Microbispora hainanensis: one gene and its partner. The protein of the gene in region 2 interacts with the protein of the main gene of each other region in a pairwise test. Links are inferred from orthologs where the notes say so. Each region holds a gene or a part of one and is shown on either strand. Other genes may lie near its edges. The genes, in order: dnaE and rplL.

What was found.
Region 1: the proteins of rplL (region 2) and dnaE interact in binary tests that used the Escherichia coli proteins (3 or more experiments, as listed by UniProt). The link is inferred for Microbispora hainanensis from one-to-one orthologs.

Annotation. Positions count from the first base shown.
Region 1 is NZ_CP108086.1:5,202,707-5,209,943, forward strand. Bases 1,121-5,237 are described here. They hold dnaE (DNA polymerase III subunit alpha), read left to right. Parts: upstream 1,121-1,515; coding sequence 1,516-5,037; downstream 5,038-5,237. Other genes in these bases: OHB01_RS24300 (chorismate mutase), read left to right, coding at 1,121-1,436; OHB01_RS24310 (MBL fold metallo-hydrolase), read right to left, coding at 5,069-5,237. Outside these bases: OHB01_RS24295 (serine/threonine-protein kinase), read right to left, coding at 1-86; more of OHB01_RS24300, read left to right, coding at 426-1,120; more of OHB01_RS24310, read right to left, coding at 5,238-5,842; OHB01_RS24315 (cyclic nucleotide-binding domain-containing protein), read right to left, coding at 5,839-6,837; OHB01_RS24320 (adenylate/guanylate cyclase domain-containing protein), read left to right, coding at 6,969-7,237. UniProt on the Escherichia coli protein: DNA polymerase III is a complex, multichain enzyme responsible for most of the replicative synthesis in bacteria. This DNA polymerase also exhibits 3' to 5' exonuclease activity. The alpha chain is the DNA polymerase catalytic subunit.
Region 2 is NZ_CP108086.1:3,342,728-3,348,584, reverse strand. Bases 1,883-4,619 are described here. They hold rplL (50S ribosomal protein L7/L12), read right to left. Parts: upstream 3,581-4,619; coding sequence 3,185-3,580; downstream 1,883-3,184. Other genes in these bases: OHB01_RS15875 (DUF1396 domain-containing protein), read right to left, coding at 4,407-4,619; rplJ (50S ribosomal protein L10), read right to left, coding at 3,659-4,183; OHB01_RS15890 (hypothetical protein), read right to left, coding at 2,442-2,930; OHB01_RS15895 (hypothetical protein), read right to left, coding at 1,939-2,445. Outside these bases: rpoB (DNA-directed RNA polymerase subunit beta), read right to left, coding at 1-1,518; more of OHB01_RS15875, read right to left, coding at 4,620-5,255; rplA (50S ribosomal protein L1), read right to left, coding at 5,523-5,857. UniProt on the Escherichia coli protein: The binding site for several of the GTPase factors involved in protein synthesis (IF-2, EF-Tu, EF-G and RF3). Is thus essential for accurate translation.

The DNA of each region.
Region 1 (7,237 bases), 1.9 Mb from region 2 along the record:
CGCCATACCACGCCCATGCCACCCCGGCCGATCGGCTCCACCAACTGGTACCGGCCTCCGACGAGCCGGCCTTCCGCACGCGACACTCGAACCCCTTCCTGGACCCATGAATCGTCCCACGGATGGCAAAGGGATCAACCGCGTACATGACAGGCGATCCCGGAATCCGAGACAAATCGGTTCGAGTCGTGGCCCGCCGCTGCTAAGGTCCTTGTTATGGGTAGGTACAGCTCGTTTACGAGGCCGGCTCCGGAGAGCCGGTCGCGTGACGTGAGCTAGCGACCATCCGGAGCCGGCTTGAGGCAGGGACGCCAGCGTCTCTGCCTTTTTGGTTTTCGGACGTTCGTTTTCTCGGCCAGTCCCGATCTCAGCGAGCCCTCGTGGCGGACCGCCGGTTCCGCGGGGGCGCTCATGGAGGAGCCCACATGACGAAGGCAGCCCAACTCGACCGCGATGCCGTACGGATCGGCGACCTCGTGATCGGCGACGGGCGCCCCGTTGTGGTCATCGGGGGCCGGGACGCCCGCTGGGTGCGCCTGCGCGGCGACGGCACGATCCCCGGCACTCCAGGCGCTCCCGGCGCTCCCGCCGGCACTTCCGCGGACGGCGCGGGGCCCGAGCACGGGGACGCTTCCGGGGAGGGTTCCTCGCGAGACAGGGCGGTCGCCGAGGCCGGCCCACTGCTGATGGAGCCCGCCACGGTCGCCGACCTGTCCATCGTGGCCCGGCACGCCGACGGCGTGGTGGTCGGGGCGGCCTGGGCGGCCGACCCCGATCTCGTCCGCGCCGCGGCCCGGCTCGGGCTCCCTGTCGTCCTCCAGCGGGGAGCCGGCCGGAACGGGCGGGCGGCGACGCTGGAGGAGTGGCTGGCCGCGGCGGACGACTGCGCCGCCGAGGGCAACGAGGCGGTCGTGCTATGCGAGAGCGGCGGTCACGCGGAGGACGCCGCGCCCGATCTCGGGCTCATGCGCGCCGCTCGGGAGCGGGCCGGCCGTCCCGTGCTCGCCGGGCTGGGCGCCGACGGCGGGCTCGCGAACGCGGCGGTGGCGGCGGGCGCGGACGGCCTGCTGGTCGCCCCGGGCGCGCCCGCGCCGGCCCTCGCGGCGGCGCACGAGGCGGCGACGGTCATGGCGGCGCTCGTGCGGCGCGACGACCCCGAGACCCTCGGCGCGGCCCGGGCCGCGATCGACCGGGTGGACGCGGCCCTCGCCACGCTGCTCGAACGCCGGGCCGCGCTGGCCGGGCGCATCCAGCGGCTCAAGCCCGTCGGCGGGTTCCGGGGGCGCGACATGGAGCGTGAGCGGCGCCTCGTGGAGGCCATGGCCCGCCGCGCCCCCAGCCTCGGCGCGGGTCGGCTCGCCCCCATCATGAACGCCGTGATCGAGGCCGGGCTGCGCCTGTCGGAGGAGACGCGCGACGGCGAGGAACGGAGATAAACTCTGTTTCACCTGAGTCCCACTGGTTGGCGATCACGGCGTAGGCTCTGGTCCGCGGTCCGGTGACGATGGGGGTCTCATGGGTGATTCGTTTGTTCATCTGCACGTCCACACCGAGTATTCGATGCTCGACGGAGCGGCGCGGCTGAAGCAGATGTTCAAACTCGTGGGCGAGCTGGAGATGCCCGCGATCGCGATCACCGACCATGGCAACATGCACGGCGCCTACGACTTCTACAAGCAGGCGACCGGCGCCGGGGTGAAGCCCATCCTCGGCATCGAGGCGTACGTCGCGCCCGAGTCGCGCATGCACAAGAAGCCGGTGCTGTGGGGCGAGCCGCACCAGAAGAGCGACGACGTCTCGGCGGGTGGCTACTACACCCACATGACCATCTGGGCGCGGAACAAGACCGGCCTGAAGAACCTGATGAAGCTCAGCTCGCGTGCCTACACCGAGGGCTTCGTCCGCAAGTGGGCCCGGATGGACGCCGACATCCTCGCCGAGCACGCCGACGGCCTGATGGCCACGACCGGCTGCCCGTCCGGGGAGGTGCAGACCCGGCTGCGGCTCGGCCAGTACGACGAGGCGCTCAAGGCCGCCGCGAAATACCAGGAGATCTTCGGCAAGGAGAACTACTTCCTGGAGATCATGGACCACGGGCTCGACATCGAGCGCCGGGTCCGCGACGGCCTGATCCGGATCAGCCGCGAGCTGGACATCCCGCCGGTGGTCACCAACGACTCCCACTACACGTACGAGTCGGACGCCGCCGGTCACGACGCCCTCCTGTGCATCCAGACGGGCAAGCAGCTCAGCGACCCCGACCGGTTCCGGTTCGACGGCAGCGGCTACTACATCAAGACGGCCGACGAGATGCGGGCGGTCGACTCCTCCGACATCTGGCAGGAGGGCTGCCGCAACACGCTGCTGGTGGCCGAGAAGGTCGACCCCGAGGGCTTCTTCCCCTACCACAACCTCATGCCGACCTACCCGATCCCCGAGGGGATGACGGAGGAGGAGTACTTCCGGCAGCAGGTCTGGGAGGGCATGAAGCGCCGCTTCCCCGGCGGCGTCGACGAGGAGCACCGCGCCTGGGTCGAGAACGAGCTGTCGGTCATCATCCAGATGGGCTTCCCGAGCTACTTCCTCGTGGTCGCCGACTTCATCATGTGGGCCAAGAACAACGGCATCCGGGTCGGTCCCGGCCGTGGTTCGGCCGCCGGTTCGCTGGTCGCGTACTCGCTGGGCATCACCGACCTCGACCCGATCCCGCACGGCCTGATCTTCGAGCGGTTCCTCAACCCCGAGCGCGTCTCGATGCCCGACATCGACATCGACTTCGACGAGCGCCGGCGCGCCGACGTGATCCGCTACGTCACCGAGAAGTGGGGCGCCGACAAGGTCGCCATGATCGCCACGTTCGGCACCATCAAGGCGAAGGCGGCCGTGAAGGACGCCGGCCGCGTCCTCGGTTACCCGTACGCGCTGGGCGACCGCATCTCCAAGGCGTTCCCCCCGGCGGTGATGGGCAAGGACATCCCGCTGTCGGGCATCTTCGACTCCGACCACCCGCGCTACAACGAGGCGGGCGAGCTGCGCAAGCTGTACGAGGAGGACGTCGACGTCAAGGCGACGATCGACCTCGGGCGCGGCCTGGAGGGCCTGATCCGGCAGACCGGCGTGCACGCCGCGGGCGTCATCATGTCGGCCGAGCCGCTGACCGACCACATCCCGATCATGCGCCGCGACTCCGACGGCGCGATCATCACGCAGTTCGACTACCCGACCTGCGAGACGCTCGGCCTGCTGAAGATGGACTTCCTGGGCCTGCGCAACCTCACGATCATCGACGACTGCCTCAAGATGATCGAGACGAACACCGGGAACAGGATCGAGCTGCTGGAGCTCCCGCTCGACGACACCAAGACGTACGAGCTGCTGGCCAAGGGCGACACGCTCGGCATCTTCCAGCTGGACGGCGGCGGCATGCGCACGCTGCTGCGGCTGATGAAGCCCGACAACTTCGAGGACATCTCCGCGGCCCTCGCGCTCTACCGGCCCGGCCCGATGGGCGCCAACTCGCACACCAACTACGCGCTGCGCAAGAACGGCCAGCAGGAGATCACCCCGATCCACCCCGAGCTGGAGGAGCCGCTCAAGGACATCCTCAGCACGACCTACGGCCTGATCGTCTATCAGGAGCAGGTCATGGCCATCGCCCAGAAGGTGGCCAACTACACGCTCGGCGGCGCCGACCTGCTCCGCCGCGCGATGGGCAAGAAGAAGAAGGCCGAGCTGGACAAGCAGTTCGAGTTCTTCGAGAAGGGCATGAAGGAGAACGGGTTCTCCGCCGCGGCCATCAAGGCCCTGTGGGACATCCTCCTGCCGTTCTCCGACTACGCCTTCAACAAGGCCCACACCGCCGGATACGGCCTGGTGTCCTACTGGACCGCCTATCTCAAGGCCAACTACCCGGCCGAATACATGGCGGCCCTGCTCACCAGCGTCAAGGACGACAAGGACAAGTCGGCCCTCTATCTCAACGAGTGCCGCCGCATGGGCATCAAGGTGCTCCCGCCGGACGTCAACGACTCCGACTTCGACTTCACCCCGCGCGGCACCGACATCCGGTTCGGCCTGTCGGCCATCCGCAACGTCGGCGCGAACGTCGTCGACGGGATCATCGCGGCGCGCAAGGAGAAGGGCAGGTTCACCGACTTCAAGGACTTCCTGCGCAAGGTCCCCGCGATCGTCTGCAACAAGCGCGTCATCGAGTCGCTGATCAAGTCGGGCGCGTTCGACTCGTTCGGGCACGTGCGCAAGGGCCTGCTGATGGTGCACGAACAGGCCGTCGACGCGATCATCGACATCAAGAAGAACGAGGCGATCGGCCAGGACTCGCTGTTCGGCGCGATCGACGGCGCCGAAGACCAGACCTTCGACGTGCAGATCCCGCCGGGGGAGTGGGACAAGACGACGCTGCTGCAGTTCGAGCGCGAGATGCTCGGCCTGTACGTCTCCGACCACCCGCTGTTCGGCGTCGAGCACATCCTGTCGGCGGGCGCCGACTGCTCGATCGCGGCCCTCCAGGACGACAGCCGTCCCGACGGGCAGGTCGTCACGGTCGGCGGCATCCTGTCGGGCCTGCAGCGCAAGGTGACCAAGAAGGGCGACACCTGGGTCCTCACCATGCTGGAGGACCTGGAGGGCTCGATCGAGGTCATGATCTTCCCGTCGGCCTACCAGCTCTGCGCGACCGTGCTCGCCGAGGACGCGATCGTCTTCGTCAAGGGCAGGATCGACAAGCGGGAGGACGTCGCGAAGATCATCGCGATGGAGGTGACCGCGCCGGACCTCAGTGCCGAGAACGGCGGGCCGCTGGTGGTCAGCATGCCGATCAACCGCTGCACGCCGCCCGTCGTCGGCCGGCTCAAGGAGGTGCTGACCACCCACCCCGGCACCACGGAGGTCCACCTCCAGGTGCACAACGGGCCGCGCACGACGGTCATGCGGCTGGACGACCGGCTCCGGGTGACCCCCTCGCCCGCCCTGATGGGCGACCTCAAGCAGCTGCTCGGCCCGGCCTGCCTGGCCGGTTGACCGGGCGCCCGGCCGGGGCCGGGAACGAGTCTCAGGGGGTGAGCACGTCCCCCTGGCGGGCCACCTCCACCTCCTTGGCCAGCACGTCCAGCGCGTCGTCCGTACGGGCCGGGGCGTGGTGGGTGAGCACGAGGCGGCGGGCGCCGCAGCGGGCGGCGAAGGCGACGGCGTCGGCGACCGTGGAGTGGCCGTAGGCGTCGGCCGTCGCCTGCTCCCCGGGCAGGAACTGGCCGTCGTGCAGCAGCAGGTCGACGTCCGCCGCCAGCTCGGCGGCGGCCGCGTATCCCGCCTGCGGCGCGTGGTCGGGCAGGTACGCGATGGCGACTCCGTCGCCCTCCACCCGGATGCCGTGGGTGATACCGCCCTTGTGGGTGATCTCGGCCACGGTGACGGCGTACCCCTCGATCACGCCGCAGGCGGAGGGGAGGAACCGCCAGGCGCCCGCGAGGCCGCCCGGGGTGATGGGGAAGTGCGGCGGGGACATGACCCGGGTCAGCGTCTCGAGCGGCCGCGGCGAGGGCAGGTAGAGGTCGACCCGCGCGCCGGGGTGGTCGAGCGGCGGGCAGAACGGCAGCCCCTGCACGTGGTCCCAGTGAAGGTGGGTGACCAGGACGGAGCCGCGGAACGGCGCCCCGTCCAGCAGGGCCCCCAGCCCGCGCAGGCCGGTTCCCGCGTCCAGCACCAGGGCCGGGACGGCGGAGTCGTCGGGCAGCACGGCCACGCAGCTCGTGTGACCGCCATACCGCACGAACTCGGGGCCCGGCGCCGGGGTCGAGCCGCGGACGCCGAGCATCGCGAGCCTCACGTGAGCTGTTCCTCTCGCCGGTGCCCCTCGGCCAGCGCGGCCAGTGCCTTCCTGTCCACCGCGTCCGCGGCCGCCTCGGCCACCCTGACCGGGGTCAGCGCCGTCAGCGTCGCCGTGCGCAGGCCGCCTTCGAGCACCGCGCGCTCACCGAGGATCGCGCCGGGGCCGAGCTCGGGCAGTGGCGTGCCGTCCACGTCCACTCCGAGCACGCCGTCGAGAAGCAGGAACAGGGAGGAACCCGGCTCGCCCTGCCGCACGAGCCGCGTGCCGGCGGGCAGCGAGCGGATGACCGGCTTGCGGGCGCCCCGCATGATCAGCAGGGAAAGCCGGCGCTCCAGCGCCGTCTCGGCCGCGGTGACCAGCACGGGGGAGTCCTCGTCGCCCCACGGCGTGCGGTCCGGCCCCGCCTGGGCCGCCCACGCCGTGATGTCGGTGAGACCGGCCTTGAGCGTCAGCCGGTCGTCGGGCCCGTAGACCCAGTGGCGGGGGAACGGGCTGGCGCCCTCCAGCGTCCCCTCGGTCCGTCCGTCGGCGTGCAGGGTCACCGCGAGCGTGGTCCACACGAGCGGCGACTGCATCCGCAGGTACGGCGGTCGCGAGACGCGCCGGGGGAACGGCAGCGCGGTGCGTCCGCCCGCGGTCTGCCTGAAGGTGATCCACCCGTCGCCGGTCCGCGGCTCGGGCCGCAGGTCGGGCAGGCCGTACGCGGCGAACCGCACGCCCAGCGGGCCCAGGCGGACGGTCGTGGCGCCCATGACGAGGCCGCCGTCCGCGCCGTGCGCGACCACCCGGTCGCCGTCGAACTCGGCCCAGACGCGCAGCCGGTTGGCGAACCGGAACGCGTCGCGGTCACGCAGGCCGGCGACGTCGGTGATCACGTCGGGCGGTGGATCGTCGTAATGTGTGAACCCCATCGTGAACGCGGGCTTGGTGTAGCCCTTGACCGCCTCGGACGGGATCCAGGAGATAGAAGTGATCTTCGATTCGACTCGCATGCTCCGACCGTAGGAACCATGCGGGCCGGCTTCGAGGGCGTCAGCCTGCGAACGCGTGGGGGTGCCAGCACCCCCGGACTCTCGTCCTGGCACCCTTCCCGCCCGGCCCCGCCGGATATGTAATTTCGCTCGTGGAACGCATCACCGTGGTGCTCGCGGACGACAACCTGATCGTCCGCGAGGGTGTGCGCGCGCTGCTGGGCCGCGACGCCGCACTGGAGATCGTGGGGCTGGCCGCCGACTACGCCGAAGTCGTGGCCGCCGCGGTCCGGCTGCGCCCGCAGGTCGTCGTCACCGACATCCGGATGCCGCCGACCTACCAGGACGAGGGGATCGAGGCGGCGCGCGAGGTGCGCAAGCTCTTACCCGGCACCGGCGTCGTCGTGCTGAGCCAGTACGA
Region 2 (5,857 bases):
CTCGTCGGTGACCCGGCCGTCGACGACGCGGCGGTAGGGGGTCTCGACGAAGCCGAACGAGTTGACCCGCCCGAAGGAGGACAGCGAGCCGATTAGGCCGATGTTCGGGCCTTCCGGCGTCTCGATCGGGCACATGCGGCCGTAGTGCGAGGGGTGCACGTCGCGGACCTCGAAGCCCGCGCGCTCACGCGACAGACCACCCGGGCCCAGGGCGGACAGACGCCGCTTGTGCGTCAGGCCGGCCAGCGGGTTGGTCTGGTCCATGAACTGCGACAGCTGCGAGGTGCCGAAGAACTCCTTGATCGACGCCACGACCGGGCGGATGTTGATCAGGGTCTGCGGCGTGATCGCCTCGACGTCCTGCGTGGTCATGCGCTCGCGGACGACGCGCTCCATGCGGGCCAGGCCCAGGCGGACCTGGTTCTGGATGAGCTCGCCCACCGTGCGCAGACGACGGTTGCCGAAGTGGTCGATGTCGTCGGTCTCGACGACCACCGAGTTGTCCGGGCCCATCGTCTCCTCGCCGGCGTGCAGCCGGACGAGGTATTCGATGGTCGACACGATGTCCTCGTCGGTCAGCGTTCCCTGGGTGATGTCGGCCTGGACGCCCAGCTTCTTGTTGATCTTGTAACGGCCGACCTTGGCGAGGTCGTAGCGCTTCGGGTTGAAGTACAGGTTCTCCAGCAGCGCCTGCGCCGACTCCCTGGTCGGGGGCTCGCCCGGACGCAGCTTGCGGTAGATGTCGAGCAGCGCGTCGTCCTGGCCGGAGGTGTGGTCCTTCTCCAGGGTCGCCCGCATCGACTCGTACTGACCGAAACGCTCCAGAATCTGGTCGTTGGTCCAGCCGAGCGCCTTCAGCAGCACCGTGACCGGCTGCTTACGCTTGCGGTCGATGCGCACGCCGACGCTGTCGCGCTTGTCGATCTCGAATTCGAGCCACGCGCCGCGCGACGGGATCACCCGGCAGCCGAACAGGTCCTTGTCGGAGGTCTTGTCGACCGAACGGTCGAAGTAGACACCCGGCGAACGGACGAGCTGGGACACCACGACACGCTCGGTGCCGTTGATGATGAAGGTGCCCTTCGACGTCATGAGCGGGAAGTCGCCCATGAACACCGTCTGGCTCTTGATCTCACCTGTGGTGTTATTGATGAACTCCGCCGTGACGAACATCGGGGCGGAGTAGGTCATGTCCTTGTCTTTGCACTCATCGACTGAGTACTTGGGCGGCTCGAACCTGTGATCCCGGAACGACAGGGACATGGTTCCGGAGAAGTCCTCGATGGGACTGATCTCCTCGAAGATCTCTTCGAGACCGGATTGGGTCGGAATGTCCTTGCGCCCGGCCTGGCGAGCCGCCTCGACCCGGCCCTTCCATTTCTCGTTTCCGAGCAGCCAGTCGAAGGACTCGGTCTGCAGGGCGAGAAGGTCGGGTACTTCGAGCGGCTCCTCGATTCGTGCGAACGACACGGTTCGGGGACCGGCGGGTACGGCGGAGGCGTTGCGCGAGGCTGCCAACAGATGTCCTTCCGAGGGCTCGCGGACTGACTACACGCACGCCAGACGACCAGGACTAAGAGTTACTCAGAGAGACGGTCGTCAAAGGGCAGCGCAAAGGGGCAGTGTAGCCGATCGGCATACACCTGTCCACTCCGCTATCGCTCTGCGCTCCACGTTGGTGGCAGCATCACCCGTCAGCGCCGAAACGTCAAGCCCGAGAGCCGACATTTCGCCTAACCGGCAGGGGTCTCGCAGGGTTTTTCCGCCCTCGCGGCCGAGCGAGCTCCGGGGATCCAGTCCCTACCCGGGACCGGACACGGGTAACGCTCAGTCACGCGAACGACCCAACGCTGACCGTCGGTCGACGCCGCCGAGCCCTGGATACCCACCGGGTGGCACGGCTTAAACGTGTTCTTTACTAACAATTTAGCCACGGGCTCAGGGAACGGGCGTGTCACCCAGGAGCGTGGACAGCCGGGAGGCCCGCCAGCCGTCGCCCTGCGTCACCATGACCAGGCGCGCTCTCCCCTGGCTGACCTGCTGCTTCGGCTCCTCCTGACCCGGGCCCGACCGCGTCGTGACCATGTTCACGAACAGCAGCACCCGGACCTCTTCCGGCGTCGCCGACTCCACTCCTGCGGCGGCGACGACCGCGTGCTGCACCGTCCGCCGCTCGCGCGCCTGCGGTCCCAGCGTCGCCACGAGCGTCCGGTAGTGCTCCGCCAGCTGCCCGGTGGCGTGCGCTCCCGCCCTCAGCATGTCCTGATCGATCGTACGGTAGTCGTACGACAACATGTCGGGCGCGTAGGACCGGGCGGCCGACAGTGCCTCCCTGGAGGCTCTCTCGGTGGCCTGGAGGCGGCGCAGATCGAGCAGGAGCCACACGGCGGCGACGGCCAGCCCGGCCGCCACGAGGGCCGTCAGCGCCCGCAGCAGGCGCCTCACCGCACCAGCTCCGCCCGTGAGACCAGCCACAGGCCCGAGGCCTTCGTGACGTCCATGCGCCAGCGGAAGAAGCGCTCCTCCGGAGGGGCCTTCCTGCCGTCCTCCCAGTGGATCACGGCGTCGCCGACGATCAGCACCTGTGCCGTGCGCCGGTCGGCGGCGAGGGAGGTGAGCGCGGAGGCCCGCAGGACGCCCGTCTGCACGGCCTTGTTCTTCAGCGTGGTGGCCTTCAGAGCCGCCTGCCCGGCGGCGTACTGCGCCCGCTCCGGGCCCGTGGAGGTCGCCAGCGCTCGTTTGATGTCGTCGTCGATGCGGCGGTGGTCGATCGACATGAGGCTCACCGCGTGCGCCGCCGCGGCCCGCACGGCCATCTCGCCGTCCTCGGCCGTCGCGAGGGCCTCCGTACGGGCCTGGGCGAGATGGCGGACCGTCAGGGCCAGCGCGACCACGAGGAGCACGAGCCCGGCGGTCAGCGCGCGCCGCATCCCCGCACCTCCTGAGCACCCGGTCGTCGTCTCGGCCCGTTCACGTCGCGCGGATCAACGGTCGTGCCCGGCGAGGCCGGCGTGCCACCCGCGCGCGCCGTCGTCGGACACTCCCTAATCGGCACGATAGATCAGCGGACCCGCCCTGCCCATAGATTCCGGATTCCGCACGGGGTCCGGGCACGCGAAAGGGGCGGTCCCATCCGGCACCTGGATGGACCCGCCCCTTCGGTGAAGCGTGTTACAAGACCGTCTTACTTGACGGTGACCGTGGCGCCGGCGCCCTCCAGGGCGGCCTTCGCCTTCTCGGCCTGCTCCTTGTTGACCTTGCCGTCGAAGACCGGCTTCGGAGCGCCGTCCACGAGGTCCTTGGCCTCCTTGAGGCCCAGGCTCGTCAGGGCGCGGATCTCCTTGATGACCTGGATCTTCTTGTCGCCGGCGGCCTCGAGGATGACGTCGAACTCGTCCTGCTCCTCGGCCTCCTCGGCGGCGCCACCGGCGCCACCGGCGGCCGGGGCGGCGGCGACGGCGACCGGAGCGGCGGCCTTCACGTCGAAGGTCTCCTCGAAGACCTTCACGAACTCGGACAGCTCAAGGAGGGTCATCTCCTTGAAGGTCTCGAGCAGCTCGTCGGTGCTGAGCTTCGCCATGGTGTGTTCCTCCAGTGGATCTAGCAAAAAACGTGTAAAGGGACCGCGGTGCGCGCTTCCCCCGTCCGCTGCGCGGACCTACTCGCCGGCCTCTTCGCGCTTGGCGCGCAGAGCCTCGGCCAGTCGAGCCATCGTGGTGGGCAGCGCGGCGAAGGTGGCGGCAGCCTGGGACTGCTTGGCCTTCAGCGCACCGGCCAGCTTCGCGAGGAGCACCTCGCGGGACTCAAGGTCGGCAAGCTTCGTGATCTCGTCGGGGGTCATCGACTTGCCGTCGACGACACCACCCTTGATCACCAGGAGGGGGTTGGCCTTGGCGAAGTCACGCAGACCCTTGGCCGCCTCCACCACGTCGCCCTTGACGAACGCGATGGCGGTCGGGCCCTGGAACAGGTCGTCCAGGGAGGTGATCCCGGCGCTGTTGGCCGCGATCTTGGTGAGCGTGTTCTTCGCCACGGCGAACTTCGCATTCCCACCGAGAGAAACGCGCAGCTGCTTGAGCTGAGCGACGGTGAGACCGCGGTATTCGGTCAGAACGGCGGCGCTGGATCCCTCGAACTCACTCTTGAGCTCGGCGATCGCGACGCTCTTCTCCGCCTTCGCCATGGGCCTCCTTCCAGATGTGCCGCCGGCGAAGGCCCTCAGAAAACAGACAAGCCCCGGCGCAGGCGCACGGGGCTTGGACAGACGTCGAACGTCCTCAAGCTTCTCCACACCTACGCGGGCCGTCCACTCACGTGGATCCTTCGGTCACCGGGTTGTGGGCCCAGTGACGACCGGCGGTCTTCGGCAGGAGACAGACTACGGTGTCAACCGGCAAGACGCCAAATCAGCCTGTGGCGCCGGACGGCTGCTGCGTCAGCGTCCGCGGCAGCTCGCCGACCTGGTCGGCGGCCGGCGCCTTGATCGAGACCGGCTCGTTGAACGACTTGAACATCGCCGTCGCCTTGAACGTGCCTGCGCCCGGCTTGCCGCCGTTCAGCTCGACCTTGCGCGGCAGGCCCTGGCCGTCGATCCAGGCGTCGAACGTGACGTCCTTGGCGTTCGCCAGCTCGTCCTGCACGTGGCCGCGCCGGTCCTCCGGAAGCTGCTTGATCGCCTCGGCCACGGGGAACGTGCCCGAATAGTGGGTCGTGTCCACCCCGCCGACCTGCTCGGTGCCCACCGGCTTGACGTCCTTCGACGCCGTGAGCATGGCGGCGCTCGTCTTCAGGTCGAACTGCTGCGCCTGGGCGAGATACTGCTCGATGTCCACGCCGGCCTGAGAGCCGAGCTGCTTCAGGTCGAGCCTGATCCACGGCTTGGTGGCGCCCACCAGGGTCCTGAGCATGTCGAGCTTCACGTACGCCACGTCGCCCTGGAGGATCACCCGCACCCCGCCGGGCATGTTCTGCCCGTTGAACGACACCTGGCCGAGGTTGATGTCGGAGGAGATCTGCGGGGTCTTCTGGTAGAGCATGGTGCCCTGGACGACCCCTCCCTGACCGCCGTCGGCGTCGGTGACGTTCAGCACGAGGTCGGCGGCATAGGTGTCGACGTCGTCGGCCTTCTGCGCGGTCTGCTGGATGACCTCGGCCGCCGAGAGCCTGGCGTTCTGGAGAGACGGAGTCGCGGTCGTGCCGCATCCCGCGACCGTGATCGCGGCTACCGCCCCCGCGGCCACCAGTAGTCGTCGCATTGTGTCCATCCCTTCGATGTCCCCCTTTACCTGCCCTTGACCTTATGCGCCTAACGCCGTCCGCGCGTGGCCGGCGGACGAACCCCCATGAGCCGTGCACAGAACCTTCACAAGACGGGGCCTGGAGCAGGGGCTGAGCGAGGGACGGCCGAGAGGCGACGCAGCAGCCGATCGAGCGTCGTGGGGCCCTACACGGCCACAGACGCGCGGAAGCCCCCGCCCGTAGAGGGCGGGGGCTTCCGTCGTCGTGTCGGCCGGGAAGACGGCTCAGGCGTCGATCTCGGCGGTCATCGCCCGCGTCACGTTCGGGTCGACCGGGATGCCCGGGCCCATGGACGTGGTGAAGGTGACCTTCTTGAGGTAACGGCCCTTGGCCGCCGACGGCTTGAGACGCAGCACCTCGTCCAGCGCCGCGGCGTAGTTCTCCACGAGCTGGCGGTCGTCGAAGGACGCCTTGCCGATGATGAAGTGCAGGTTGGCGTGCCGGTCGACCCGGAACTCGATCTTTCCGCCCTTGATGTCGCTGACGGCCTTGGCCACGTCGGGCGTGACGGTGCCGGTCTTCGGGTTCGGCATGAGGCCGCGGGGGCCGAGCACGCGGC